4 regions of the Citrobacter freundii complex sp. 2025EL-00176 genome follow, and region 4 is predicted to be linked to each of the others. Evidence: predicted binding sites of a transcription regulator. Region 4 holds the regulator's gene; each other region holds the start of a gene.
The links. Region 4 encodes CRP, which controls carbon source genes, mostly activating them, when cyclic AMP is high. Its sites were predicted from a motif close to ATGTGANNNNNNTCACAT; they were not measured.
Positions count from the first base shown of each region.

Region 1: rhaB (rhamnulokinase) is a predicted target of CRP. The motif match lies at 1,572-1,589, and genes of this name have one in related genera.
Region 2: udp (uridine phosphorylase) is a predicted target of CRP. The motif match lies at 2,854-2,871, and genes of this name have one in related genera.
Region 3: ACVXHP_RS20005 (YjcB family protein) is a predicted target of CRP. The motif match lies at 5,860-5,877, and genes of this name have one in related genera.

Region 1 is NZ_JBRYHT010000019.1:52,201-59,861, forward strand. It holds gene rhaB (rhamnulokinase) at 1-1,463, opposite strand, end outside; gene rhaS (HTH-type transcriptional activator RhaS) at 1,764-2,612, shown strand; gene rhaR (HTH-type transcriptional activator RhaR) at 2,721-3,569, shown strand; gene rhaT (L-rhamnose/proton symporter RhaT) at 3,566-4,600, opposite strand; gene sodA (superoxide dismutase [Mn]) at 4,889-5,509, shown strand; gene kdgT (2-keto-3-deoxygluconate transporter) at 5,746-6,729, shown strand; gene ACVXHP_RS22765 (dihydrodipicolinate synthase family protein) at 6,771-7,661, opposite strand, start outside.
Region 2 is NZ_JBRYHT010000017.1:16,321-23,981, reverse strand. It holds gene metE (5-methyltetrahydropteroyltriglutamate--homocysteine S-methyltransferase) at 1-1,868, shown strand, start outside; gene ACVXHP_RS21680 (dienelactone hydrolase family protein) at 1,923-2,729, opposite strand; gene udp (uridine phosphorylase) at 2,995-3,756, shown strand; gene rmuC (DNA recombination protein RmuC) at 3,897-5,327, shown strand; gene ubiE (bifunctional demethylmenaquinone methyltransferase/2-methoxy-6-polyprenyl-1,4-benzoquinol methylase UbiE) at 5,422-6,177, shown strand; gene ubiJ (ubiquinone biosynthesis protein UbiJ) at 6,191-6,796, shown strand; gene ubiB (ubiquinone biosynthesis regulatory protein kinase UbiB) at 6,793-7,661, shown strand, end outside.
Region 3 is NZ_JBRYHT010000013.1:39,861-47,521, forward strand. It holds gene tyrB (aromatic amino acid transaminase) at 1-250, shown strand, start outside; gene aphA (acid phosphatase AphA) at 510-1,223, shown strand; gene ACVXHP_RS19990 (MmcQ/YjbR family DNA-binding protein) at 1,350-1,706, shown strand; gene uvrA (excinuclease ABC subunit UvrA) at 1,792-4,614, opposite strand; gene ssb1 (single-stranded DNA-binding protein SSB1) at 4,866-5,390, shown strand; gene ACVXHP_RS20005 (YjcB family protein) at 5,456-5,737, opposite strand; gene ACVXHP_RS20010 (EAL domain-containing protein) at 6,289-7,661, shown strand, end outside.
Region 4 is NZ_JBRYHT010000008.1:63,230-70,890, forward strand. It holds partial or broken gene ACVXHP_RS16070 (hydrolase) at 1-844, shown strand, start outside; gene ACVXHP_RS16075 (YheU family protein) at 841-1,059, shown strand; gene ACVXHP_RS16080 (phosphoribulokinase) at 1,113-1,982, shown strand; gene ACVXHP_RS16085 (OsmC family protein) at 2,081-2,485, opposite strand; gene crp (cAMP-activated global transcriptional regulator CRP) at 2,794-3,426, shown strand; gene ACVXHP_RS16095 (YccS/YhfK family putative transporter) at 3,478-5,565, shown strand; gene argD (bifunctional acetylornithine/succinyldiaminopimelate transaminase) at 5,644-6,861, opposite strand; gene pabA (aminodeoxychorismate synthase component 2) at 6,947-7,510, opposite strand; gene ACVXHP_RS16110 (putative adenosine monophosphate-protein transferase Fic) at 7,542-7,661, opposite strand, start outside.

The sequences.
Region 1 (7,661 bases), on a different contig from region 4:
CAAAGCTCCTTTGTCTGTCGTAGTGATTGAAACTGCGCCTGGTAGCGGGCAATTTCACTTTCCGGATTGGGAATGAAGGTGGTCAGGTCGTAGTTGGCGCGCACTACCTGACGGAAATCATCGACGTTGTTAAGCTCGTCCAGCGTCATCAACTGGATGCCGATGTTGCCGAGCGTGGAGGCCTCAATCGGCCCGGACATAACGCGAATACCGCAGGCATCCGCGCACAGCTGGTTGAGTAACGCGTTCTGGCAACCGCCACCGACAATGTGCAACTGACTAAACGCTGTGCCACGCAGGTCTGCCAGTTCTTGCAGAATGTCGGCATACAGCAGCGCCAGGCTGTCGAAGATACAGCGCGCCAGTTCGGCGTTTTGCAGAGGAACAGGTTGGCCCGATTCACGACAGGCCGCCTGAATTTCCGCACTCATATCGTCGGGGTTGATAAAGCGATCGTCGTTTGGGTTGATCAGGAACTGGCAGGCCGGCAGCGCTTGCGTTTCGGCGATAAGCGTTGGCAGGTCGTCGATCTGGCGCTCTTTTAATACGCGCTGGAGCAGCCACAGTCCCATGATATTTTTCAGTACCCGGTAGCGCCCTTCCGCGCCGCCTTCGTTGGTGATATTCGCCGCCAGCGCCGCATCGTTGGTATACGGTGTTCTGCTCTCGAACCCCATCAGCGACCAGGTGCCGGAAGAGAGATACGCGCTGTTTTTATCGGCGAGCGGCGAAGCAATGACCGCGCTGGCTGTGTCGTGACTGGCAACCGCCACGACCGGAATTTGATTTTTCTGCGGGCAAATCCAGTAGCCAATAACGTTCCCCGGATGCGTCGGGCGACCAAACCAGGCTTTGTCTGCCCCGGTCCACGCCAGCAGCGTGTCATCCCAGTCGTCGGTATTGATATTAACTAACTGGGTGGTGGTGGCGTTGGTGTATTCCCAGTTCATTTCACCGGTCAGGCGAAAGCTGAAGTAGTCGGGGATCAGCAGGGCATGCGCTACCTGCGGAATCAGTTCTGGCTGCTGTTCAACCAGCGCGCGCAGCTGATACAAGGTGTTAAAGGGGAGAAATTGAATACCGCTCCGACGGTAAATCTCGTTTTTACCCGGTTGCACCATCGCCTGCGACATAATGCCTGTCGTGCGGTTGTCACGGTAAGAAACCGGTAGACCGACGCGCTGACCGGCGTTATCGACCAGCACGTAATCCACCCCCCAGGTATCAATGCCGATGCTGTCTATCCGAATGCCTTCATCGCAGACTTTCTTCAGACCCTGACGAATGTCGTTTTCCAGGCTGTCGATGTCCCAGGTGTCAAAACCGTCCGTTTTTTGCAGGCAGTTAGTGAAGCGGTGGATTTCACGCAGCGTCAGGGTGCGGTGTTCACTGTCGTAACGCGCCAGCATTACGCGCCCGCTGGATGCGCCGAGATCGACTGCGACACAATGGCGAAAAGTCATAGCGAGGTCCTTCTGAGTTTTATTGCACTCAGTCTAAGAACCCCCGATATGACGTACCTTCTTAACAGTGACAGGCACAATTAGCGGTTGGCAACATGGCAAAGGTGAACGTGATGATGTTCACAGTTTCTACTCATAGGGCGGATTCGGGCAGATGTGACGCCTTCCGCAATTCCCGATCTTTCCCGCCTTATCTTGAAGAATTGACCGTGTTTACGCACTTTGGCGTCAAAAATTTAAGGTGAGGGTAGTAACCCTTAATTACTATTCAGCCATATTCGCTAAACAGGGGGAGCCGTCATGACTGTACTGCATTGCGTAGACTTTTTTCCGACAGGTAAAGCGCCAGTGGCTATTGAGCCGCGGCTTCCTCAACCCGCGTTTCCTGAACACCATCATGATTTTCATGAAATTGTGGTGGTCGAACATGGCACGGGGATTCATGTGTTCAACGGACAGCCTTACACCATCAGCGGTGGTACAGTGTGTTTCGTCCGCGATCATGACCGGCATTTATATGAACATACGGACAATTTGTGTCTGACCAACGTCCTGTATCGATCCCCGGATGCGTTTCAATTTTTAGCGGGGCTGAATCAGCTTTTACCTCAGGAACAGAATGGGCAGTATCCATCCCATTGGCGGGTAAACCAGGGGGTATTACAGCAGGTCCGACAGCTGGTGGGGCAAATGGAAGCGCTTGGTGACGGGATGGATACGCCGACGGCGGCGAATCGTGAAATTCTGTTTATGCAGCTACTGGTCGTGTTGCGTAAAAGCAGTCTGATGGCAGCGGCAACCGATAACGACGCGCGGCTTAACCTTCTGATGGCTTGGCTGGAAGATAACTTTGCTGACGAGGTGTGTTGGGAGGCGTTGGCCGAGAAGTTTTCGCTCTCTTTGCGCACGCTGCACCGCCAGCTTAAACAACAAACGGGATTGACGCCCCAGCGCTACCTTAACCGCCTGCGGCTTATAAAAGCGAGGCATCTGCTTCGCCACAGTGATGACAGCGTGACCGATATCGCATATCTCTGCGGTTTCGGCGACAGTAATCACTTTTCGACGCTATTTCGCCGTGAGTTCGAGTGGTCGCCCCGCGATATTCGTCAGGGGCGCGATCTCATGGCGGGAAGCAGCCTGCAGTAACGCGAAAGCTATCAACGTTTTTTACCGCCCGTTTGCTGATAATCATACCCTTTCATGCCGGATGGCGGCTGCGCCTTATCCGGCAAGCGTCCAGGTTGAGGTAATGCGGTGGCGAATCAGCTAATCCTTCTGAAATCAGACTTTTTTGCGCATGAGCAGCAGGCTGTCGCCGTGGCTGACCGTTATCCGCAGGACGTCTTTGCGGAGCATACCCATGAATTTTGCGAGCTGGTCCTGGTCTGGCGCGGCAATGGTCTACACGTCCTTAACGATCGTCCGTACCGAATAACCCGTGGCGATCTGTTTTACATTCGCGCCGAAGACAAACATTCCTACACTTCCGTAAACGACCTTGTGTTGCAAAATATCATCTATTGCCCGGAGCGGTTGACGCTGAATGTTGACTGGGAAGGGGCGATCCCTGGATTTAACGGTGCGCCGCGGCAGCCGCATTGGCGACTCGGCAGCGTTGGCATGACGCAGGCCCGGCAGGTGATAAGCCAGCTTGAGCATGAAAGTAATCAACGCGATGCGCAGGCTTTTAACATGGCGGAACTGCTATTCGGGCAACTGGTGACGCTCCTTAAACGCCATCGTTACGCCACGGATACGCTCCCGGCAACGTCGAGTGAAACGCTGTTGGATAAACTCATTACCGCGTTAGCCGGGAGTCATGAGCATGCTTTCGAACTGAATAAATTTTGCGAGCGTGAACAGTGTAGCGAACGCGTTTTGCGCCAGCAGTTTCGCAGCCAGACCGGGATGACCATCAACCAGTATCTCCGCCAGGTGCGGGTCTGCCATGCTCAGTATCTGCTCAAGCATAGCCGGTTAATGATCGGTGAGATTTCCATGCGTTGTGGCTTTGAGGACAGTAACTACTTTTCGGTGGTGTTTATGCGGGAAACCGGGATGACGCCGAGCCAGTGGCGTCATCTCAGTACCCAGCATGACTAACTGGCCATGCCCAGACCAACAATATTTGCCGCGACAATAATTACCACGCAGCCGAGGCTCAGTACGCTGACCGGACGGCGACCCGCGTTTTTCCACTCTTTCAGTACCAGACCAACAATCCCGCCGCACAGGACATAGAAACTCATGTGCAGCATCCAGCTTACATAGTCATACTGTGCCGGGATTCGCGCGTGGCCCCAGGCGTAGAAGAAAAATTGCAGATACCACATCAAGCCACCGAGCGCGGAGAGCAGCACGTTGCTGATGATCAGCGGTTTAGCCAGCGAGAAGTCGGCTTTTATCGACAAGTTCTTCACTTTTGCCAGACGAATGAAGCAAAAACCCAGGTTGACTAGCGCACCGCCGCCCATGATAACCACATAGCTAGGCAGGGCGACATACAGCGGGTCTACACCCAACGCGGCGGCGGCATCGTGCATCGGTTTAGCGGCGTTCATCGCAAATGACATCCCCGCGGAGAAAATGCCGCACATGACCGCCAGAACTAACCCTTTTTTCAGGTTGAACTCTTCGGCTTTGATGCCCATTTTGCGTTCTTTTAATTGACCCGCACGGGTCACAATGCCCACGCCAATCAGTGCGACCAGCACGCCAAGCAGCGTCATGCGTCCGCCGGAGGTGTTGATCAACACATCAAAGTTGCCGTTAATAATCGGGGTCATCAACGTGCCGACAATCAGCGTAATACCTATCGCAATGCCGATACCCATCGACATACCGAGATAGCGCATGGTCAGGCCATAGTTAATGTTACCAATCCCCCACATCGCACCGAAAAGAAATACCGGGGCCAGTGTGGAAAGGCTGAAGGAGCTGAAATAGGCCCAGAAGTTGGGAAGTAACATCGCGCTGATGGTCCACGGAAGGATAAGCCAGGAGACGATCCCGCCCACCGACCACATCGTTTCCCATGACCAATGTTTGACCTGCTTGAACGGGGCATAGAAACAGGCTGCACTGGCTGCGCCTATCAAATGCCAAAAGATACCCATCGTAATCGCGTTACTCATGACTTAATCCTCGTTATTTTTTATCGTCGGTAATGACCCCTCCGACCTAACGAGTTTAAAAATTACGCAGGATGTTAACCTTTTAACGATTGCCGCCATTTTGCGCATGTTGGCAATCATCACGTTAAGTGGGTGATTCGGTTCACAACTTTTGCAATAGACGGCACGATTAAAACCTTGTAAAAAGTACGGCATTGATAATCATTTTCAATATCATTTAATTAACTATAATGACCCAACTGCTTACGCGGCGTTAACACTGGCCGCCCGACAATACTGGAGATGATTATGAGTTATACACTGCCATCCCTGCCGTACGCTTATGATGCCCTTGAACCGCACTTCGATAAGCAGACGATGGAAATTCACCATACCAAACACCACCAGACTTACGTAAACAACGCAAACGCTGCGCTGGAAAGCCTGCCTGAATTCGCCAGCCTGTCGGCTGAAGAGTTGATCACCAAACTGGATCAACTGCCAGCGGACAAAAAAACCGTACTGCGTAACAACGCGGGCGGTCACGCTAACCACAGCCTGTTCTGGAAAGGCCTGAAAACCGGCACTACGCTGCAGGGCGACCTGAAAGCGGCTATCGAACGTGATTTCGGCTCCGTTGACAACTTCAAAGCTGAATTTGAAAAAGCAGCGGCAACCCGTTTCGGTTCCGGCTGGGCGTGGCTGGTTCTGCAAGGTGACAAACTGGCCGTCGTTTCCACCGCTAACCAGGATTCCCCGCTGATGGGCGAAGCTATCTCTGGCGCTTCCGGCTTCCCGATCGTCGGTCTGGACGTGTGGGAACACGCTTACTACCTGAAATTCCAGAACCGCCGTCCGGACTACATTAAAGAGTTCTGGAACGTGGTGAACTGGGATGAAGCTGCTGCGCGTTTCGCCGCTAAAAAATAAGTTCTACGCTTAAATAACGCCCCTGCAAGCGCTGCTTGTGGGGGCTTTTTTGTGATCAAAATCAACATAGGAACATTGATCCATTTAAATTGAAACAATGTTTTATTGTGCGGGTGGGATCACTTTTATAATTCCTCTGAATGTCTATCTTCTGTTCATCAAGACGGGCGCATCTCAAAAGCAAGATGCAATCGCCCATAAAAATTGCCCCATTTTTATGTCTACAGGTGATGGAAATGCAGATCAAACGTACGATAGAGAGAATCCCTGGCGGGATGATGCTGGTGCCGCTTTTCCTCGGCGCGTTATGTCACACCTTTTCACCCGGCGCCGGGAAATATTTCGGCTCATTTACCAACGGTATGATCACCGGTACGGTGCCTATTTTGGCGGTCTGGTTCTTTTGTATGGGCGCGTCGATTAAGCTAAGCGCAACCGGCACCGTGCTGCGTAAATCAGGCACGTTAGTCATCACCAAAATTCTGGTGGCGTGGGTAGTGGCGGCAATTGCCTCACGCATCCTGCCGGAACATGGCGTGGAAGTCGGGTTCTTCGCCGGGTTGTCCACGTTGGCGCTGGTGGCCGCCATGGATATGACCAACGGTGGGCTATACGCCTCGATTATGCAGCAGTACGGCACCAAAGAAGAGGCCGGGGCATTTGTTCTGATGTCTCTGGAATCAGGCCCGCTGATGACCATGGTGATTCTGGGTACCGCCGGGATTGCTTCGTTTGAACCACACGTGTTTGTGGGGGCAGTATTGCCGTTCCTGATTGGCTTTGCGCTGGGTAATCTGGACCCTGAACTGCGGGAGTTCTTCAGTAAAGCGGTGCAGACGCTGATCCCGTTCTTCGCCTTCGCGCTGGGTAACACCATTGATTTAAGCGTGATTGCGCAAACCGGCGTGCTGGGGATTCTGCTAGGCGTGGCGGTGATTATCATCACCGGTATCCCATTGATTATCGCTGATAAACTGATTGGCGGCGGCGATGGTACGGCGGGGATTGCGGCCTCCAGCTCAGCAGGTGCGGCGGTTGCTACACCGGTACTGATTGCTGAAATGGTTCCGGCATTTAAACCGATGGCGCCAGCGGCAACCTCTCTGGTGGCGACCTCGGTGATTGTGACCTCCATTCTGGTGCCGATTATCACGTCCATCTGGTCGAAAAAGGCCAAAGCCAGGGCCACGGAAATTGATCTTCGCGGTACCGTGAAGTAAGCCTCTTTTGCCGGATGGTCTGCACCATCCGGCTTAACGCGTTAACCTTTGACGACGAACACCTCATCGATAGTCCGACATTCCCCCTCATTCAACTCTCCGCCAGCATTACGTGACACGCCGGTGCAGTAGCCAAACTTACGCGATACCACGGTTTTGATGGTGGTGACAAAATCTTCGCCAATGGCGTAAATGGACATATAGGTGCCAATCTGGTCCTGAATATCGCGAAGCGTCGCCAGGTCGCCCTGCTTAAACGCTTCCCGCGCGCTGACAAACAGTTCCGGCATGACGTTGTTCAACCCTGAAATAATCCCCGCCCCGCCTGCCAGCAGGTTAGGAATGTAGTATTCGTCATAACCGGACAGTACGGCAAAATCTTCCCGCACGGCGCGCGTTGTCTGAATCATACTGCGGGTATGTGACTGACAGTCGACAGTATCTTTAATGCCTGCGAAATTTGGGAACTCGGCAGCGAGGGTGGCAACCAGTTCCGGCGTTAAATCACAGCCGGTACGCGCCGGGAAATTATAGGCAAACCATTTCCCGCTGAGTTTCTGCCCCAACTGGCGGAAGTAGCTCAGCAGCTGTTTCGCCGTTTGTCCGTAGTAGTAAGGCGGCAGGATCATCACGGCATCATATCCTGCGCGATACGCTTCCTGCGCCATCAACAGAACATCATTCTGGCAGGTGGATGAGACGTTGGCGACCATCTTCAGCGAGCTCATGGCTCGGGCCTCACGGATCAGCAGCAGTCGTTCTTCGAGCGTAAAGGAAGCAAACTCCCCGATGCTGCCCATCAGCAAAATCACGTCGATTTTGGCCTCGGTAAGGCGTTTAAGATGCTGGCTCAGACCGTTGAGATCGATCTTGCCATCATTGTCCATTGGCGTAATGGCAGGGCACCAGACGCCAGCAAATTGCGATTGACC
Region 2 (7,661 bases), on a different contig from region 4:
AAGGTCAGCAGTTCAAGCTGACCTGGACCCAATTGCTGGATGAAGTGGACGAAGCGCTGGCGCTCGGCCACAAGGTGAAGCCTGTGCTGCTGGGGCCGGTCACTTACCTGTGGCTGGGGAAAGTGAAGGGCGAACCGTTTGACCGCCTGACCCTGCTCAACGACATTCTGCCGGTTTACCAGCAGGTGCTGGCCGAGCTGGCAAAACGCGGTATTGAGTGGGTACAGATTGATGAACCCGCGCTGGTGCTGGAGCTGCCGCAGGTTTGGCTGAACGCCTTCAAACCCGCGTATGACGCGCTGGCAGGGCAGGTAAAATTACTGCTGACCACCTATTTCGAGGGCGTCACACCAAACCTGGATACCATTACCGCGCTGCCAGTGCAGGGTCTGCACGTTGACCTGGTACACGGCAAAGATGACGTTGCCGAGCTGCACCAGCGTCTGCCTGCCGACTGGTTGCTGTCAGCCGGTCTGGTAAATGGTCGTAACGTCTGGCGCGCCGATCTCAGCGAAAAATATGCACAAATTAAAGACATCGCCGGGAAACGTGATCTGTGGGTGGCTTCTTCCTGCTCCCTGCTGCACAGCCCGATTGATTTAAGCGTCGAAACTCGCCTGGATGCGGAAGTGAAGAGCTGGTTCGCCTTCGCGCTGCAAAAATGTGAAGAGCTGGCGCTGCTGCGCGATGCGCTGAACAGCGGTGATACGGCGGCAATTACGGCGTGGAGCGCACCAATTCAGGCGCGTCGCCACTCTACCCGCGTCCATAACGCCGCGGTGGAAAAACGTCTGGCGTCGATCACCGCGCAGGACAGCCTGCGTGCCAATGCTTACCCTGTTCGCGCCCAAGCGCAGCGTGCCCGCTTTAATCTGCCAGCATGGCCGACCACCACGATCGGATCGTTCCCGCAAACCACGGAGATTCGCGGCCTGCGTCTGGACTTCAAAAAGGGCAACCTGGATGCCGGTCACTACCGCACCGGTATCGCCGAACATATTAAGCAGGCGATCGTCGAGCAGGAACGTCTGGGTCTCGATGTGCTGGTGCACGGTGAAGCCGAACGCAATGACATGGTGGAATATTTTGGCGAGCATCTGGATGGCTTCGTCTTTACTCAGAACGGTTGGGTACAGAGCTATGGTTCCCGCTGCGTGAAGCCGCCGGTGGTGATTGGCGACGTCAGCCGCCCGGAAGCGATCACCGTGGAGTGGGCGAAGTACGCGCAGTCGCTGACCGACAAGCCGGTAAAAGGCATGTTGACCGGCCCGGTGACTATTCTCTGCTGGTCCTTCCCGCGTGAAGACGTGACGCGGGAAACCATCGCCAAGCAGATTGCGCTGGCGCTGCGTGATGAAGTGGCGGATCTGGAAGCGGCGGGTATCGGTATTATTCAGATTGATGAACCGGCGCTGCGTGAAGGTCTGCCGCTGCGTCGCAGCGACTGGGCCGCGTATCTGGCATGGGGCGTGGAAGCCTTCCGCATTAACGCGGCGGTGGCGAAGGATGAAACCCAGATCCACACCCACATGTGTTACTGCGAGTTCAACGACATCATGGAGTCGATCGCCGCGCTGGACGCGGATGTGATCACCATTGAAACCTCGCGTTCGGATATGGAGCTGCTGGAATCGTTTGAAGAGTTCGACTATCCCAACGAAATCGGGCCGGGCGTGTACGACATTCACTCGCCGAACGTCCCGAGCGTGGAGTGGATTGAGGCCCTGCTGAAGAAGGCCGAGCAGCGTATTCCGGCGGAGCGTCTGTGGGTGAACCCGGACTGCGGCCTGAAAACCCGCGGCTGGCCGGAAACCCGCGCCGCGCTGGCGAACATGGTGAAGGCCGCGCAGAATCTGCGTCAGGCTTAAAAATAAAACGGAGGCGTTAGCCTCCGTTTTGATGATCGGTTTGCCTGGCGAAACTTACTTCTTCTCGCCGTATTGCGCGAACCACTCCAGCATTCTCTGCCAGCCGTCTTTGGCGGACTCTTCGTGGTAGCTCGGGCGGTAATCGGCATTAAAGGCATGCCCGGCGTCGGGATAAACCACAATTTCCGCTTTCGCATTGGCGGCGCGTAGCGCCTGACGCATCGTTTCGACGGTATCCTGTGGAATACTGGTATCCTGACCACCATAAAGTCCCAGAACGGGGGCGTTAAGATCGGTGGCGATATCAACGGGATGTTTCGGCGAGTTGAGGGTCTTATCACCCACCAGTTTGCCATACCACGCTACCGCTGCTTTTAACTGCGGATTGTGCGCGGCATACAGCCAGGTGATGCGTCCGCCCCAGCAAAAACCTGTGATCATTAATCGATGAGCATCCCCGCCGTTGCGGGAGGCCCAACTGGCGACGTGGTCCAGATCGGCCAGTACCTGAGAGTCAGGCACTTTGGCGACAAGGCCGCTGAGCAGCGTCGGGATATCGGCAAAGTCGTTAGGATCGCCTTCGCGGAAATAGAGCTCTGGCGCGATAGCCAGATATCCTTCCAGGGCCAGACGGCGGCAAACATCGCGAATGTGTTCATGAATGCCAAAAATCTCCTGCACGACAATGACCACAGGCTGGGGGCCATCGGTCTGTTTTGGTCGTGCGTGATACGCTGGCATATCATCGCCTTGTGAAGGTATGGACGTTACACCGGCGATAATTGCGTTATCCGGTGTATGAACCGTGGTAGACGTCGGTGGAGATACAGCAGGTGCAAAGCCAGATTGTCGTGTTGTCATGGTATTCTCCGTACCCTTAAATACTCAGCCAAAAAGCGCATTATTAACTATAGACATATGCAACGAACCACATTGCCTTAAACGGTCTATCTTTTGTGCAAGGCGTCCTTACATCACGCCATTTATGTGATGAATATCACTATTTTATGGTAATTGAATGCAATTGATTTACATCATGGTGATGTCTGTCACGAAAATTTGTTTATGCCTTCGGTAAAGTGTGTTTTTGCTTCTTCTGACAAAACCGATTCACAGAGGAGTTTTTATGTCTAAGTCTGATGTTTTTCATCTCGGCCTCACTAAGAACGATTTACAAGGGGCTACGCTTGCTATCGTCCCTGGCGACCCGGAGCGTGTGGAAAAGATCGCCGCGCTGATGGATAAGCCGGTTAAGCTGGCATCCCATCGCGAGTTCACGACCTGGCGTGCTGAGCTGGATGGTAAAGCCGTGATCGTTTGCTCTACCGGCATCGGCGGCCCGTCCACCTCTATTGCCGTAGAAGAACTGGCACAATTGGGCATTCGTACCTTCCTGCGTATCGGTACGACTGGTGCTATTCAGCCGCATATCAATGTGGGTGATGTGCTGGTCACCACTGCGTCTGTCCGTTTGGATGGCGCAAGCTTGCACTTCGCGCCAATGGAATTCCCGGCCGTTGCTGACTTCGAGTGCACCACTGCGCTGGTGGAAGCGGCGAAATCTATCGGTGCGACTACCCACGTGGGCGTAACCGCGTCTTCGGACACCTTCTACCCGGGCCAGGAGCGTTATGACACCTTCTCTGGTCGCGTAGTGAGCCGTTTCAAAGGCTCAATGGAAGAGTGGCAGTCCATGGGAGTCATGAACTACGAAATGGAATCCGCAACGTTGCTGACCATGTGCGCCAGCCAGGGCCTGCGTGCAGGTATGGTTGCTGGCGTTATCGTGAACCGTACTCAGCAAGAGATCCCTAATGCGGAAACGATGAAACAAACGGAAAGCCACGCGGTGAAAATCGTGGTCGAAGCTGCCCGCCGTTTACTGTAATTCTCCCGTCTGTTCAAAAAGGCCGACGCGTTCGGCCTTTTTATTTTGCGTAGTGCCTCGCAGGAAATTCCTTTTAAACTGGACGTTTATACAGCACAATTCTATTTTGTGCGGGTAAGCCGTTGCTGTAAGGGGGCGTTGTGGATATTACAATTATGATGAGTGCCGTGTTGGCGTTAGCCGCAGGGCTGCTGGTGGGATGGCTGGCGACAAAAGCGCGGGCCGATCAGATCCGTGCCGACCTCATCGAAGAGCGACGTGAACTGGATATTGCGTTAAGCGCTGCCCGCCAACAACTCGCGCAAGAAGCCCACTGGCGCGATGAGTGCGAGCTACTCAATAACGAATTACGCAGCCTGCACAGCATCAACACCTCTCTGGAAGCCGATCTCCGTGAAGTCACTACCCGGCTGGAAGCGACGCAGCAGCATGCGGAAGATAAAATCCGCCAGATGATCAACAGCGAACAACGCCTGAGTGAACAGTTTGAAAACCTGGCGAATCGCATTTTTGAGCACAGCAACCGCCGCGTGGATGAGCAAAATCGTCAAAGTCTGAACAGCCTGCTGACACCGCTTCGTGAACAACTGGACGGTTTTCGACGTCAGGTTCAGGATAGCTTTGGCAAAGAGGCGCAAGAGCGACATACCCTGGCGCACGAAATTCGTAATCTCCAGCAACTTAACGCGCAGATGGCGCAGGAAGCGGTAAACCTGACGCGGGCCTTAAAAGGCGATAACAAAACGCAGGGCAACTGGGGGGAGGTTGTACTCACTCGGGTGCTTGAGGCTTCCGGTCTGCGTGAGGGTTATGAATACGAAACTCAGGTTAGTATTGAAAACGATGCCCGTTCGCGTATGCAGCCCGATGTCATCGTCCGGCTACCGCAGGGAAAAGATGTGGTGATCGACGCAAAAATGACGTTGGTTGCCTATGAGCGCTATTTTAACGCGGAAGATGAATATACCCGCGAGAGTGCATTGCAGGAACATATCGCCTCGGTGCGAAACCATATTCGTCTGCTGGGCCGTAAAGATTATCAACAGCTTCCCGGACTGCGTTCGCTTGACTATGTACTGATGTTTATTCCCGTCGAGCCTGCTTTTTTGCTGGCACTGGACAGGCAACCTGAACTGATAACCGAGGCGCTTAAAAATAATATTATGCTGGTCAGCCCCACCACGCTGTTAGTGGCGTTGCGCACGATCGCCAACCTGTGGCGCTACGAGCATCAGAGCCGTAATGCGCAACAAATTGCCGATCGGGCCAGCAAACTTTATGACAAAATGCGCTTGTTTGTGGATGATATGTCGGCGATTGGCCAAAGTCTGGATAAAGCTCAGGACAACTACCGACAAGCGATGAAAAAACTCTCTTCAGGCCGTGGAAACGTCCTGTCACAGGCAGAGGCGTTTCGCAGTTTAGGTGTGGAAATTAAGCGCGAGATAAATCCTGAGCTGGCTGAACAAGCCACTACGCAGGATGAAGAGTACCGCTTGCGCTCGGTCCCTGAGACGCAACAGGATGAGCCTTACCCTGATGACAAAGCGGTAAATCAGCAATCAAACTAGTCCATTTGGGGTAGTTGAACCGGGCAGAAGGGTAGGGCAAATTGGCCCAATCTGTTACACTTCTTGAACATTTTTTGAATGAGCAGGCACTGAGATGGTGGATAATTCACAAGAAACGACGCACTTTGGCTTTCAGACCGTCGCTAAAGAGCAGAAAGCTGACATGGTGGCCCACGTTTTTCATTCTGTGGCCTCGAAATATGACGTTATGAATGACTTAATGTCATTTGGCATTCATCGTTTGTGGAAGCGCTTCACCATTGATTGCAGTGGCGTGCGTCGCGGTCAAACCGTTCTGGATTTGGCGGGCGGTACGGGCGATCTGACGGCTAAATTCTCTCGCATGGTTGGTGAAACCGGTAAAGTTGTACTGGCGGATATCAATGACTCAATGCTCAAAATGGGTCGCGAAAAGCTGCGTAATATCGGCGTAGTGGGTAACGTGGAGTACGTTCAGGCGAACGCGGAAGCACTGCCTTTCCCTGACAACACGTTTGACTGCATTACCATTTCTTTCGGCCTGCGCAACGTAACGGATAAAGACAAAGCTTTACGCTCCATGTATCGCGTGTTGAAGCCGGGCGGACGTTTACTGGTGCTGGAGTTCTCCAAACCGATTATCGAACCGCTGAGCAAGGCCTACGATGCTTATTCTTTCCATGTTCTGCCGCGCATAGGTTCCATGGTCGCAAGCGATGCGGACAGTTACCGCTATTTGGCGGAGTCCATTCGCATGCATCCCGATCAGGACACGCTAAAAGCAATGATGCAAGATGCCGGGTTCGAAAGCGTTGATTACTACAACCTGACGGCTGGTGTCGTTGCGCTGCATCGTGGCTACAAGTTCTGACAGGAGATTGGGGATGCCTTTAAAACCCTTAGTGACCGCAGGCGTTGAAAATCTGCTCAATACCTTTCTGTACCGTTCTCCTGCGCTGAAGTCAGCCAGAACGCGTTTACAGAGCAAGGTGCTGCGTGTTGATCTTAAAGGATTTTCAACACCTTTAGTCCTGGTGTTTAGTGAGCGCCAGGTCGATGTGCTGGGGGCATGGGAAGGCGAAGCCGATTGCACTGTAATCACGCATGCCAGCGTGTTGCCGAAATTACGCGACCGCCAGCAGCTTACCACGCTTATTCGCAGCGGTGAGCTGGAGGTTCAGGGTGATATCCAGGTGGTGCAGAACTTTGTGGCTCTGGCCGATCTGGCAGAGTTTGATCCCGCAGAATTGTTAGCGCCCTATACCGGCGATATCGTCGCGGAGGGGGTCAGCAAAGTCTTGCGTGGTGGCGCGAAGTTTTTGCAGCATAACATTCAGCGCCAGCAGCGCTATGTAGCCGAAGCGATCACCGAAGAGTGGCGTATGGCTCCCGGTCCGCTTGAGGTTGCATGGTTTGCAGAAGAAACGGCAGCCGTTGAACGCGCGGTCGAATCTCTGGCCAAACGGCTGGAAAAACTGGAGGCCAAATGACGCCAGGTGAAGTACGGCGCCTTTATTTCATCATTCGCACTTTTTTAAGCTACGGTCTTGATGAACTCATCCCCAAAATGCGTATCACGCTGCCGCTTCGGTTGTGGCGTTACTCGTTGTTCTGGATGCCCAACCGGCATAAAGACAAACCGCTCGGAGAAAGGCTGAGACTGGCTTTACAGGAACTCGGCCCGGTGTGGATTAAATTTGGGCAAATGCTCTCCACTCGTCGTGACCTTTTCCCGCCACAGATCGCCGATCAGCTTGCGCTATTGCAGGATCGCGTTGCCCCATTCGATGGGCAGCGAGCGAAAGAACAAATCGAAGAAGCCATGGGTGGGCTGCCCGTCGAGGAGTGGTTTGATGATTTTGAGATCACGCCGCTGGCATCTGCGTCTATTGCCCAGGTCCATACCGCGCGATTGAAATCCAATGGTAAAGAGGTGGTGATCAAAGTTATCCGCCCGGACATATTACCGGTCATTAAAGCGGATTTAAAACTGATCTACCGCCTTGCGCGCTGGGTTCCTCGCCTGCTGCCGGATGGCCGTCGCCTGCGACCAACAGAAGTGGTCCGCGAGTATGAAAAAACGTTAATTGATGAGCTGAACCTGCTGCGCGAATCGGCGAACGCAATTCAGCTGCGACGTAATTTTGAAGATAGCCCGATGCTGTACATCCCGGAAGTGTATTCCGACTATTGCAGTCAGAACATGATGGTGATGGAGCGCATATATGGTATCCCCGTATCGGATGTCGCAACGCTTGAGAAGAATGGCACCAACATGAAGTTGTTGGCTGAACGCGGCGTGCAGGTCTTCTTTACTCAGGTATTTCGCGACAGTTTTTTCCATGCGGACATGCA
Region 3 (7,661 bases), on a different contig from region 4:
GCGGACCCGCATCCTGGCAATGCGCCAGGAACTGGTTAACGTGCTGAACGCTGAAATCCCTGGGCGTAACTTTGACTATCTGCTGCAACAGCGCGGAATGTTCAGCTATACCGGGCTTAGTGCTGCTCAGGTCGATCGCCTGCGTGATGAGTTTGGTGTGTACCTGATTGCCAGCGGTCGTATGTGCGTGGCCGGATTGAATCACGCTAACGTGCAACGTGTGGCGAAGGCATTTGCTGCCGTCATGTAACCGGGTTTGTCATTTCTCACACAGTGTTGCCGGATGGCGGCGTAAACGCCTTATCGGTCTACAAGGGCAGTGATTTTTCGTTTGTAGGCCTGATGAGCGTTGCGCCATCAGGCACGCTTTTCTGTGTGATCGTGCTCTTTTTCTGTAACAAAACCAGAGAAAATCCTTCCTTTCCCTCCCCTCAGGGGGTAAGGTCAGATAGTTTTTTGACCAGTTGTTAATAAAAAAATGATAACTAACTGACTACTTAGGGAAAAATATGCGCAAGTTTACGTTGGCACTGAGTGCCGTTTGTTTATTGTTCACGTTAAATCAGCCTGCCCAGGCCTTAGTTTCTTCTCCCTCGCAGCTCAATCCTGGCACCAACGTTGCAAAACTCGCCGAGCAGGCCCCCATTCACTGGGTCTCCGTGGCGCAAATTGAAAACAGTCTGACCGGACGCCCGCCGATGGCCGTCGGGTTTGATATCGATGACACCGTCCTTTTTTCCAGCCCAGGCTTCTGGCGCGGTAAGAAAACGTACTCTCCGGACAGCGAGGATTACCTGAAGAATCCGGCTTTTTGGGAGAAAATGAACAACGGCTGGGACGAGTTCAGTATTCCAAAAGAAGTGGCGCGTCAGTTGATTGATATGCATGTGCGTCGTGGCGATAGCATTTTCTTCGTCACCGGACGTAGCCCGACGAAGACTGAAACGGTATCGAAAACGCTGGCTGATAACTTTCACATCCCGGCCGCTAATATGAATCCGGTCATTTTTGCCGGCGACAAGCCGGGCCAGAACACCAAAACGCAGTGGTTACAGGATAAAAACGTGCGCATGTTCTACGGCGATTCTGACAATGACATCACCGCCGCTCGCGACGTGGGTATTCGCGGTATTCGTATTTTACGTGCTTCCAACTCCACCTATAAACCGCTGCCCCAGGCTGGCGCGTTTGGTGAAGAGGTGATCGTAAATTCTGAGTATTAAAGGCCCAAGCTGCTATTTGGTGGCTTTTTAAACAAATTTGCGTTACTGGCTTTTACCTTTTGCGGACTTGCTGCACACTGAATAAAGGATGTTCTCATTAGGCGAGTGCTGGTAAGGGGAATAAAGATGACGAATTCGGAGTTGCTGCAATACTGCATGGCAAAAACGGGCGCAGAGCAGAGCGTGCACAGTGACTGGAAAGCCACACAAATCAAAGTCGAAGATGTACTCTTTGCCATGGTAAAAGAGGTAGAAGAACGCCCGGCGGTCTCTCTGAAAACCAGCCCTGAACTGGCGGAATTGTTGCGTCAGCAGCATAGCGATGTTCGACCAAGCAGGCATCTGAATAAAGCGCACTGGAGCACGGTGTATCTGGACGGCTCGCTGCCGGATTCGCAGATTTATTATCTGGTTGATGCCTCTTATCAGCTGGCGGTGAACACGCTGCCGGAAGATAAACGCCGGATACTTGCGCAGCCCTGATCTGTTTCGCCGGATGCGGCGCAAGCGCCTTATCCGGCCTACAAGAAATTATGCATATTCTGTAGGCCAGATAAGTGTTGCGCAATTACAACAGCGGTTTGAGGAAGCGGGCCGTGTGTGAAGCTTCACACTCAGCGACCGTTTCTGGCGTGCCGGAAACCAGAATTTCCCCGCCGCCGCTACCGCCTTCCGGACCGAGATCGACAATCCAGTCCGCCGTTTTAATCACGTCCAGATTGTGCTCAATCACCACGATGGTGTTGCCCTGATCGCGCAACTGATGCAGCACGTCCAGCAACTGCTGAATATCCGCAAAATGCAGACCGGTGGTCGGCTCATCAAGGATATACAACGTTTGCCCGGTGCCGCGTTTTGACAGTTCGCGCGCCAACTTCACGCGCTGTGCTTCGCCGCCGGAGAGCGTAGTGGCCGACTGGCCGAGACGGATATAGGTCAGCCCCACGTCCATCAGCGTTTGCAGTTTACGCGCCAGCGCCGGGACGGCATCAAAGAACTCGCGTGCTTCTTCAATGGTCATATCCAGCACTTCGTGGATGGTCTTGCCCTTGTACTTAATCTCCAGCGTTTCGCGGTTATAGCGCTTGCCTTTGCACTGATCGCACGGCACATAGATATCCGGCAGGAAGTGCATTTCAACTTTGATCACGCCGTCGCCCTGACAGGCTTCACAGCGTCCGCCGCGGACGTTAAAGCTGAAACGACCCGGCGTGTAGCCGCGCGCGCGGGACTCTGGTACGCCAGCAAACAGTTCGCGCACCGGCGTAAACACACCGGTGTAGGTTGCCGGGTTAGAGCGCGGCGTACGACCAATCGGGCTTTGGTCAATGTCGATCACTTTGTCGAAATGTTCCAGGCCCTGAACGTCGCGGTACGGCGCAGGTTCAGCCAGCGTGGCGCCGTTCAGCGCCGTTTGCGCAATCGGGAACAGCGTGTCGTTGATCAGCGTCGATTTACCCGAACCGGAAACCCCGGTAATGCAGGTGAACAGGCCAACCGGCAGCGTCAGGGTGACATCTTTCAGGTTGTTGCCGCGCGCGCCGGTAAGCTTCAGTACTTTTTCCGGATCGGCCGCCACGCGCTGTTTCGGCACTTCAATCTTACGCTTACCGCTCATGTACTGGCCGGTCAGCGACTCAGGCACCGCCATGATGTCGTCGAGCGTCCCTTCGGCAACCACCTGACCGCCGTGAACGCCAGCGCCCGGGCCGATATCGATAACGTGGTCGGCGGCGCGAATCGCATCTTCATCGTGCTCGACCACAATCACGGTATTACCCAGATTACGCAGATGGATGAGCGTGCCCAACAGACGTTCGTTATCGCGCTGATGCAGACCGATCGACGGTTCATCCAGCACGTACATCACGCCGACCAGACCCGCGCCGATCTGGCTCGCCAGGCGAATACGTTGCGCTTCGCCGCCGGAAAGCGTTTCCGCCGAACGTGATAGCGTCAGGTAATTGAGGCCGACGTTAACCAGAAACTTCAGACGATCGCCAATCTCTTTAAGGATTTTCTCTGCAATCTTCGCTCGCTGACCGGCAAGTTTCAGGTTGTTGAAGAAATCCATCGCATGGCCGATGCTCATGTCGGAAATGGCGGGCAGCGGCGTATTCTCGACAAATACGTGACGGGCTTCCCGGCGCAAACGCGTCCCTTCACAGCTGGCGCACGGGCGGTTGCTGATGAATTTCGCTAATTCCTCGCGTACCGCGCTGGATTCCGTCTCTTTATAACGGCGCTCCATATTGTGCAATACGCCTTCGAACGGATGGCGACGTACGGACGTATCGCCGCGATCGTTCATGTATTTAAATTCGATATTCTCTTTACCTGAACCATACAGCACCACTTTATGCACGGTAGGGTTCAGGCTGGCCCATGGGGCTTCAACGTCGAATTTATAATGTTCTGCCAGAGACTTAAGCATCTGGAAATAGTAGAAGTTGCGGCGATCCCAGCCGCGGATAGCGCCACCGGCCAGCGACAGTTCCGGGTTTTGAATCACCCGGTCAGGATCGAAATACTGTTGTACGCCGAGGCCGTCACAGGTCGGGCACGCGCCCGCCGGGTTGTTGAACGAAAACAGACGCGGTTCCAGTTCGCGCATGCTGTAACCGCAAATAGGACAGGCGAAGTTGGCGGAGAACAGCAGCTCTTCCGCTTTCGGGTCGTCCATATCAGCAACCACCGCCGTACCGCCGGACAGTTCCAGCGCGGTTTCAAACGATTCCGCCAGGCGCTGGGTGAGATCGTCACGTACTTTAAAGCGGTCAATCACCACTTCGATGGTGTGTTTCTTTTGCAGCTCAAGCTTGGGCGGATCGGACAGGTCGCACACTTCCCCGTCGATACGGGCACGGATATAGCCCTGGCCTGCGAGGTTTTCCAGCGTTTTGGTGTGTTCGCCTTTGCGCTCTTTAATCACCGGCGCCAGCAGCATCAGACGCTTGCCTTCCGGCTGCGACAGAACGTTGTCCACCATCTGACTCACGGTCTGCGCCGCCAGGGGAACGTCGTGATCCGGGCAGCGCGGTTCGCCAACGCGGGCAAACAGCAGGCGCAGATAGTCGTGAATTTCGGTAATCGTACCTACCGTGGATCGCGGGTTATGGGACGTCGATTTTTGCTCGATTGAGATGGCGGGAGACAGCCCCTCAATGTGGTCGACATCCGGCTTTTCCATCAGTGACAGAAACTGACGCGCGTACGCGGAAAGGGATTCAACGTAACGACGCTGTCCTTCGGCATACAAGGTGTCGAAAGCGAGTGAAGATTTGCCTGAGCCCGAAAGCCCGGTGACGACAATCAGCTTGTCGCGCGGGATGACGAGGTTGATGTTTTTGAGATTATGGGTGCGGGCGCCCCGAACTTCGATCTTATCCATTCATCTTTCCCGGATTAAACGCTTTTTTGCCTGGCTGCATGGTGCTACCGGCGATCACAAACGGTTAATTATGACACAACCTGACCTGAATGGATATACAGTATTGGAATGCAAAACATAGGTGTCTATGCAACAATGTCTATGCGGGGTTGTTTACTGGAATCGATCTCGCAACGTAGTAAAAGCGCTATTGGAAATGCTACAATCCCGCGCTTACACTTATTCAGTAACGTTTTTCAGGAGACACGATCATGGCCAGCAGAGGCGTAAACAAGGTGATTCTCGTCGGTAATCTGGGCCAGGACCCGGAAGTACGCTATATGCCGAATGGTGGCGCAGTTGCCAACATTACGCTGGCTACTTCCGAATCCTGGCGTGATAAAGCGACCGGCGAAATGAAAGAGCAGACTGAATGGCACCGTGTTGTGCTGTTCGGCAAACTGGCAGAAGTCGCCAGCGAATATCTGCGTAAAGGTTCTCAGGTCTATATCGAAGGTCAGCTGCGTACCCGCAAATGGACCGATCAGTCCGGCGTAGAAAAGTACACCACTGAAGTTGTGGTTAACGTTGGCGGCACCATGCAAATGCTGGGCGGCCGTCAGGGTGGTGGCGCTCCGGCAGGCGGCGGTCAGCAGCAGGGCGGTTGGGGTCAGCCTCAGCAGCCTCAGGGCGGCAATCAGTTCAGCGGCGGCGCGCAGTCTCGCCCGCAGCAGTCAGCTCCGGCAGCGCCGTCTAACGAGCCGCCGATGGATTTCGACGACGATATCCCGTTCTAATTTTTCTGCTTTATACGAAAAATTATGGCTACCTCAAAACAGGGGTAGCCATATGTAATTCTTTATCAGTTCAACACCATCGGCCAGTCTGGCGGTGTGTGGCTCATCACTTCAACCATCACATTTTCAATGTTATTCCAGATAGTGGACATGTCTACCAGGGTTATGCCCAGTAATCCGGTCGCAAACCAGCAAGCAAAAACCAGCCCCAAACCGCTGCTAATGACGGCCAGGCCAATATAATCTGATTTACGAAAACGGATATTGAGCGTACTGGCTAAAAACATCAGCACCGCGCTGAGTAGCTGCCACCGTAGAAGAACCACGCCAGTTGTTATCGTTGCCATGAAAAAACGTCCTCAGAAAGTCTTGATGCCCAGGACAGCGCGGGGGTGTTCACCGAGGGTGTAGTACTCTGGCTATCGACGGGCAATAACATGAATGAAACATTGTTTCTGTTACATTAATTGTGTGAACTATATCACATTCGCTCGTTTGTTCACCAGTGTTAGACGTTATTTTTGCAGTGTAATAGCCATGCATTTTATATGGTTATGTTTAATAAAAAAACCGGGAGCAAATAATCTAATAAAAAGGTGCATATAGATTACCTGTTATGTTTATCCTAAATTAATCGTTAAGAAATTTAATGAATTTCTTAAACACGACCAGGATAATGCTCATAAAAAATTACTACTTGTTGATAATAATGTTATGAAATAAGCATAACTTTAAGTTTGCCTTACGGAAAAATAATATCAGCATCATCTATTATCAGACTTTTACATAGAGAAGTCTGTTGCTAATAATGATAGATTCATGCAACTTAATCAGTCAGTGTTTATAGCATCCCGCCTAATGGGTTCTGGCATATACGAAACAGGGAAATAAGGCTGACATGAATCACAGTGCGCGACGCAAGATGCTGAAGTTCTTCGGAACTTTCATGGTGGTATTGCTCCCCGTGGTGCTGGCGTTATGGTTTGCTCACATCCGGGCGATGTCCGAAACCCGCAATCAACTCAGCTCGTTTGCTCAACTGGTGTTAAATAAAACGGAATTGGTGATCCTCCAGGCCGATTTAGCGCGTGATATGGCCCAGTTGTATCAGGGTAAGATGTGTACCCCTGCCCATCAGAAAAGTATGCTAAATATTATTCGTGGTCGTTTATATATCAGTGAGCTAATTTATGCGCAGGGCGATCATTTTTTGTGCTCTACGTCAATGACTCCGCCAGTCCCCTATATTATGGCGACAGCCGACTATAAACGCGCGCCAGACGTCTCCATCTATTACTACCGCGATACCCCCTTTTTCGCTGGCTACAAAATGACGTACATGCAACGAGGAAACTACGTTGTCGTCATCAACCCATTATCATACAGCGAAGTTATGTCCGATGATCCGGATCTGTCCTGGGGGGTGTATGACACGGTGAAGGATACCTTTTTCTCTGCCAGCGAAGGGGCGAATATTGAGCAATTCTCACCGCTGATACGCGGTGAGGCCTCAACATTTCAGCAGGGCGAGCGCTTCTATACCATCGTACATTCAGAAAAACGGCCCATCGCGATTATTGTTTCGACCTCTGACGCTCGTGTGAATCAGATTTTCTATCATGAGGCGAGGTTAACGATTCCCTTTGGGATTATCTGCAGCATCCTGATACTGCTCATGTGGTGGCGCACGCGTCAGGAATACCTGTCTCCCCGCCGCTTATTAAAACGCGCGATCAAGAAACGTCAGCTTTGCCTGTACTATCAGCCGATCATTGACATCAAAAATGGACAATGTGTCGGGGCCGAGGCTCTGCTACGCTGGCCTGGCTGTAAAGGTGAAGTGATGAGCCCGACGGAGTTTATTCCGCTGGCGGAAAAAGCGGGAATGATTGAGCAGATCACAGATTACGTTGTTGAGGAAGTCTTCAACGATTTGGGGTATTTTCTTTCGGCGAATCCTCAGTTGTATATCTCGATTAACCTCTCTGCCTCTGACTTTCATTCATCCCGACTGATTGCCCTGATTGCCGAAAAAAACCATCAGTACTCTGTGGCGGCCCAGCAAATTAAAGTTGAGGTGACAGAGCGCGGCTTTATCGATGTACATAAAATGACGCCCATCATTCAGGCGTTCCGTCAGGCCGGTTTTGAAGTGGCGTTTGACGACTTTGGCACGGGATATTCCAACCTCCATAATTTGTCAGCGTTGAATATCGATATCCTGAAGATCGACAAATCGTTTATTAGCACGCTGGCCACTAACAGCACCAG
Region 4 (7,661 bases):
TCTGGCGTGGAGTGAAGATCCGCAACAGGCGAAGCACAAACCGCGCCTGGTGGTTTTTCACGGTCTGGAAGGCAGTCTGAACAGCCCGTACGCACATGGCCTGATTGAAGCAGCGCAAAAGCGCGGCTGGCTGGGCGTGGTGATGCATTTTCGCGGCTGCAGCGGCGAGCCAAATCGTCTCAACCGTATTTATCATTCTGGTGAAACAGAAGATGGCACCTGGTTTTTACATTGGCTGGAGCGTGAGTTTGGTCGTGTGCCGACCGCGGCGGTAGGCTATTCACTCGGCGGGAACATGCTGGCCTGCCTGCTGGCCAAAGAAGGCAACGACATTCCCATTGATGCAGCGGTTATTGTCTCTGCGCCTTTCGTGCTGGAAGCCTGTAGTTACCATATGGAGAAGGGGTTCTCACGCGTCTACCAGCGCTATCTGCTCAATCTGTTGAAAGCTAACGCCTCGCGTAAGCTACAGGCCTACCCGGGTTCGCTGCCGGTGAGTCTGACCCAGTTGAAATCCCTGCGTCGCATTCGTGATTTTGACGATCTGATCACCGCCAAAATCCACGGTTTTGCCGATGCTATAGACTATTATCGCCAGTGTAGCGCCATGCCATTGCTTAATCAGATCGCCAAACCGACGCTGATTATCCATGCCAAGGACGATCCGTTTATGGATCATCACGTGATCCCTGAACCGGAAAACCTGCCCTCACAGGTGGAGTATCAGTTGACTGAACACGGCGGACACGTCGGCTTTATTGGCGGCACGCTGCGCCGCCCTGAGATGTGGCTGGAATCCAGAATTCCCGACTGGCTGACAACGTATCTGGAGGCGTCATCATGATTATCCCCTGGCAAGACATCTCCCCGGACGCGCTGGACAATCTGATTGAAAGCTTTGTCTTGCGCGAAGGCACCGATTATGGTGAACATGAACGCTCGCTCGAACAAAAAGTCGCCGACGTCAAACGCCAACTACAATCAGGTGAAGCCGTGCTGGTGTGGTCCGAACTGCATGAAACGGTCAACATCATGCCGAGGAAGCAGATTCACGAGTAATCCGTAGCCGACGGCCGACTATAATAAAAAATCAACCAATTCATGGAGTTGTTATGTCTGCCAAACATCCGGTGATTGCGGTAACAGGATCCAGCGGCGCGGGGACCACCACCACCAGCCTCGCGTTTCGTAAAATTTTCGCGCAGTTAAATCTGCGCGCCGCCGAGGTGGAAGGTGACAGTTTTCATCGCTATACCCGTCCGGAAATGGACATGGCGATTCGCAAAGCGCGCGATGCCGGGCGGCATATCAGCTATTTCGGTCCTGAAGCCAATGACTTTGGTCTGCTGGAACAAACCTTCATTGAATACGGCCAGACGGGAACAGGTCAGTCGCGCAAATATCTGCATACCTACGATGAAGCCGTACCGTGGAACCAGGTTCCGGGGACGTTTACCCCCTGGCAGCCATTGCCTGAACCGACGGATGTCCTGTTCTATGAAGGGCTACACGGCGGCGTCGTCACTCCACAGCAAAATGTGGCCCGGCATGTCGATCTTCTGGTCGGCGTGGTGCCGATCGTTAACCTGGAATGGATCCAGAAGCTGACCCGCGATACCAGCGAGCGTGGACACTCGCGTGAAGCGGTGATGGACTCGGTTGTGCGCTCAATGGACGATTACATCAATTACATCACGCCGCAGTTTTCCCGTACGCACATTAACTTTCAGCGCGTGCCCACCGTCGATACCTCAAACCCTTTTGCAGCCAAGAGTATTCCGTCGCTGGACGAAAGCTTTGTGGTGATTCATTTTCGCAATCTGGAAGGGATCGACTTTCCGTGGCTTCTGGCCATGCTGCAAGGCTCATTCATTTCCCACATCAATACATTAGTCGTGCCTGGCGGCAAAATGGGTCTGGCGATGGAATTGATTATGCTGCCGCTGGTCCAGCGTCTGATGGAAGGCAAAAAGATAGAGTGATGTATGGGATGTGCCCGATGGCGCTACGCTTATCGGGCCTACAAATCAGTATCGTTCTGTAGGCCGGATAAGGCCACGCCGCCATCCGGCGTCATGTGTTACGCAGCAACCACTTCATAGGAGTGGGTAATATTCACCGCTTTTTCCAGCATCAATGCCACAGAACAATATTTTTCCGCCGAGAGATCGACGGCACGGGAGACCGACGCATCTTTCAGATCGTGGCCGGTGACGATGAAATGCAGATTGATGTGGGTAAACAAACGCGGCGCTTCTTCACGGCGCTCAGAGGTGAGTTTCACTTCGCAGTTGGTCACATCCTGACGTCCCTTTTGCAGGATCGACACCACATCGATCGCGCTACAACCACCCGCGGCCATTAATACCATTTCCATCGGGCTCGGCGCTTTATCACCGGAGTTACCGTCCATCAAAATTTGGTGGCCAGAGGCGGACTCTCCGAGGAAGGTTAACCCCTCAACCCACTTTACACGCGCTTGCATATTTCGTAACTCCAATGTTTCAATTTTCCTGACAGATTACGCGTACATAACAATTCTCGCAACGGAAGGCGACCTGCGTCATGCTGAAGCGAGACACCAGGAGACACACGGCGAAAGCTATGCTAAAACAGTCAGGATGCTACAGTAATACATTGACGTACTGCATGTATGCAGAGGACATCACATTACAGGCTGCAGTCTATTTTTAGTAGCCCCCTTCCCAGGTAGCGGGAAGCACATTTTTGCAAACCCAGAGGCAGCGTCGTTTTCTGGCTCTGGAGACAGCTTATAACAGAGGATAACCGCGCATGGTGCTTGGCAAACCGCAAACAGACCCGACTCTCGAATGGTTCTTGTCTCATTGCCATATTCATAAGTACCCATCGAAGAGCACGCTGATTCACCAGGGTGAAAAAGCGGAAACGTTGTATTACATCGTTAAAGGCTCAGTGGCAGTGCTGATCAAAGATGAAGAAGGGAAAGAAATGATCCTTTCTTATCTGAATCAGGGCGATTTTATTGGTGAATTAGGCCTCTTTGAAGAAGGCCAGGAACGTAGCGCTTGGGTACGGGCCAAAACCGCATGTGAAGTCGCTGAAATTTCCTACAAAAAATTTCGCCAATTAATCCAGGTCAACCCGGATATTCTGATGCGCCTGTCTTCTCAGATGGCTCGTCGCCTGCAGGTCACGTCTGAAAAAGTAGGCAACCTTGCCTTCCTCGACGTCACCGGTCGTATTGCCCAGACTCTGCTGAATCTGGCAAAACAGCCTGACGCGATGACTCACCCGGACGGTATGCAGATTAAAATCACCCGTCAGGAAATCGGCCAGATCGTTGGCTGCTCCCGTGAGACCGTTGGTCGTATTCTGAAGATGCTGGAAGATCAGAACCTGATCTCCGCTCACGGTAAGACCATTGTCGTTTACGGCACGCGTTAATCCCGTCGAAATGGCGCGCTACCCGGTAGCGCGCCATTTTTGTTTGCTCCGATGTGGCGAAGACTGATTTATCACCCCGAGATCAACTACGCACTACGACAGACCCTGGTGCTGTGTTTACCTGTGGCTGTCGGTCTTATCATTGGTCAGCTTCATCTGGGGCTTCTGTTTTCCCTCGTACCTGCTTGTTGCAATATTGCCGGTCTTGATACCCCGCATAAACGTTTTTTCAAACGTTTAGTTATTGGCGCGTCGCTGTTTGCCGGTTGCAGCCTGATCATGCAGTTACTGCTGGCGCAAGCTATACCGCTGCCGCTCATCCTCACCGGCCTGACGCTGATTCTTGGCGTAACCGCCGAGCTAAGCCCGCTGCATGCGCGACTGCTGCCAGCCTCACTCATCGCGGCAATTTTCACGCTAAGCCTTGCCGGGAACATGCCCGTCTGGGAGCCATTGCTGATCTATGCACTGGGTACGTTGTGGTACGGTCTGTTCAACTGGTTCTGGTTCTGGATGTGGCGTGAGCAGCCGCTGCGCGAATCGCTCAGCCTGTTGTACCGCGAATTAGCCGATTACTGTGAGGCCAAGTACAGTCTGCTGACCCAGCATGCCGATCCAGAAAAAGCGCTGCCTCCGTTGCTGGTTCGTCAACAAAAAGCGGTGGATCTGATTACCCAGTGCTACCAGCAAATGCATATGCTGTCGGCGCATCACAATAATGAATACAAACGGCTGTTGCGTGCCTTTCAGGAAGCGCTCGATTTGCAGGAGCATATTTCGGTGAGCCTGCATCAGCCGGAAGAGGTGCAAAAACTGGTTGAGCGAAGCCACGCGGAACAGGTGATTCGCTGGAACGCGCGCACCGTTGCCGCCCGCCTGCGCGTACTGGCCGATGATATCTTGTATCACCGCTTGCCGACCCGTTTCTCCATGGAAAAGCAGATTGGCTCTCTGGAGAAAATCGCCAACCAGCATCCGGACAATCCGGTAGGACAGTTTTGCTACTGGCACTTCAGCCGTATTGCCCGTGTGCTACGGACCCAGCGCCCGCTGTATGCCCGTGATTTAATGGCGGACAAACAGCGGCGGTTGCCGTTGATCCCGGCGCTGAAAAACTATCTGTCGTTGAAATCCCCGGCGCTGCGTAACGCTGGACGCATTAGCGTCATGCTGAGTATCGCCAGCCTGATGGGCAGCGCCTTACATCTGCCTAAACCTTACTGGATTTTGATGACCATCCTGTTCGTCACGCAAAATGGCTATGGGGCGACCCGGGTGCGTATTTTGCATCGCTCGGTGGGTACACTCGTCGGACTGGTGATTGCGGGCGTCACATTGCACTTTCATATTCAGGAAGGTTTCACGCTGGCGGGCATGTTGCTGATAACGTTAGGCAGCTATCTGATCATTCGCAAAAACTACGGCTGGGCCACCGTTGGCTTTACGGTTACGGCGGTATACACCCTGCAGTTGCTGACGCTGAACGGAGAGCAATTTATCGTGCCGCGGTTTGTCGACACGGTGATTGGCTGCTTAATCGCCTTCGGCGGCACGCTCTGGCTGTGGCCGCAGTGGCAGAGCGGCCTGTTGCGTAAGAACGCCCACGATGCGTTAGAAGCCGATCAGGAGGCCATTCGCCTGATCCTCAGCAACGATCCGCAGGCCACGCCGCTGGCGTATCAACGCATGCGGGTCAATCAGGCGCATAACACGCTGTTTAACTCACTGAATCAGGCAATGCAGGAGCCAGGATTCAACTCGCACTATCTGGCGGATATGAAACTGTGGGTCACGCACAGCCAGTTCATCGTTGAACACATCAACGCGATGACCACGCTGGCAAGGGAACATACGATGCTGACGCCGGATTTGGCACAGCGGTATCTGGAATCCTGCGAAATTGCGCTTCAGCGCTGTCAGCAGCGGCTGGAGTATGACGGACCGGGAAGCTCGGGTGATGTGAATATTCTCGAAGCGCCAGAGATGCTGTCCCACGGCCCGTTAAGCACCCTGGAGCAGCATCTGCAAAGGATATTGGGTCATCTGAACACCATGCACACCATTTCGTCGGTCGCATGGCGTCAACGACCACACCACGGCATCTGGCTGAGCCGCCGACTGCGGGATATGAAAGGTTAAGATCGACTGCCGGATGCGCTACGCTTATCCGGCCTACGAATCACACCTTACCCATCCGGCAATCAGGCAATCAGGCAATCAGCCCACCACCTTCGCCACCGCCTGCGCAAAACGCTGCATCCCTTCCTCGATATCTGCCTGTTCTACCACCAGCGACGGCGCGAAGCGCATCACGTCCGGTCCGGCATTCAGCACCATCACCCCTTCGTGCGCGGCAGCGTAGAGGAAATCACGTGCCCGACCCTTAAACTGCGGCTTCAGCTCGGCACCAATCAGCAGCCCCATCCCGCGAATATCACTGAAAATATCGAACTGCTGATTAATCTGCTGCAAATGCTGCACAAACGTCTGACGTTTGCCCTGAATACCTTCCAGAACTTCCGGGGTGTTGATGATATCAAACGCGGCATCTGCAACCGCACAGGCCAGCGGATTACCGCCGTATGTGGAGCCGTGTGAACCTACATGGAACGCGGAGGCAATTTCCTGGGTGGTCAGCATGGCGCTCACCGGGAAGCCGCCGCCGAGCGCCTTGGCACTGGTGAGGATATCCGGCGTCACGCCGTAGTGCATATAGGCAAACAAATCGCCGGTACGCCCCATCCCACACTGCACTTCATCAAATACCAACAGCGCCTGATGCTGGTCGCAAAGTTGACGCAAACCTTGCAGAAATTCCGGGGTTGCCGCAGTAACGCCGCCTTCCCCCTGAATTGGCTCAACCACCACCGCACAGGTGTGATCGTCCATCACCGCTTTTACCGCATGCAGATCGTTAAACGGTACATGGATGATATCCGCCGGTTTTGGTCCAAAGCCGTCGGAATATTTCGGTTGCCCACCAACAGATACGGTAAACAGCGAACGTCCGTGAAACGCATTATGGAAGGCAATGATTTTGGTTTTGAACGGGCTGTGGCGTACACAGGCATAATGACGCGCCAGCTTAAAGGCGGTTTCGTTGGCTTCGGTACCGGAGTTCATGAACAGCACGCGTTCAGCAAAGGTCGCATCAATGATTTTACGGCCTAAGCGCAACGCCGGTTCGTTGGTGAAAACGTTACTGGTGTGCCACAGAGTTTCGCCCTGGGTTTTTAACGCCTCAACCAGCGCCGGATGGCAATGTCCTAACGCGGTAACTGCAATGCCGCCCGCGAAATCAACATACTCTTTACCCTGTTGATCCCAGACTCGACTCCCTTTTCCTTTTACCGGGATAAACTCAGCCGGTGCATAAATCGGCAGAATTACTTCATCGAATGTTGCGCGCGTAATCGCAGTTTGTTCAGTTGCCATGTCATTACCACCCTGTTAAGCAGAAATGCTAGTGAAATTATAATCACAAAATATGAATAAAAAATCACTGAATAGCAACCATAAATCACCGTTGGAGGAAATTATCCAGCAGCTGATGCCCCTGTTCGCTGAGAATACTCTCCGGGTGAAACTGCACGCCTTCCAGATCCCACTCGCGGTGGCGAATACCCATGATCTCTTGTGTTTCACTCCAGGCCGTCACTTCAAAGCAGTCAGGAAGCGTTTCGGGGGCAACCACCAGAGAATGGTAGCGTGTCACGGTTAATGGGTTAGCGAGTCCCTGAAAAACGCCCTGCCCGTTATGCGTAATCGGCGAGGTTTTACCGTGCATCACTTTTGCCGCCCGAACCACGGTTGCGCCAAACGCCTGCGCCATCGCCTGGTGACCGAGACACACGCCCAGCAGCGGGATCTGGCCCGCGAAATGGCGAATGACATCCAGCGAGATACCAGCATCATCCGGCGTGCAGGGGCCCGGGGAAATCACGATTTTTTGCGGATTCAGCGCGTCGATTTGCGACAGCGTCAGCTCGTCGTTACGCCTGACGAGGACATCAGCGCCCAGTTCGCAGAAGTATTGGTACAGGTTCCAGGTAAAAGAATCATAGTTATCGATAAGCAGGATCATGGCGGCTCCGGTACATAAGAACCGCGCTATTCTACTCAGTTTCCGGGGCTTCGCTTACCACTTTACGAAATATCGCCCGCAGAGCGGTCAGGTCGCCCATCGCCCCACTCTGGTTCGCCTGGTTCCACTCCTCAACCTGAATGTCATCCCA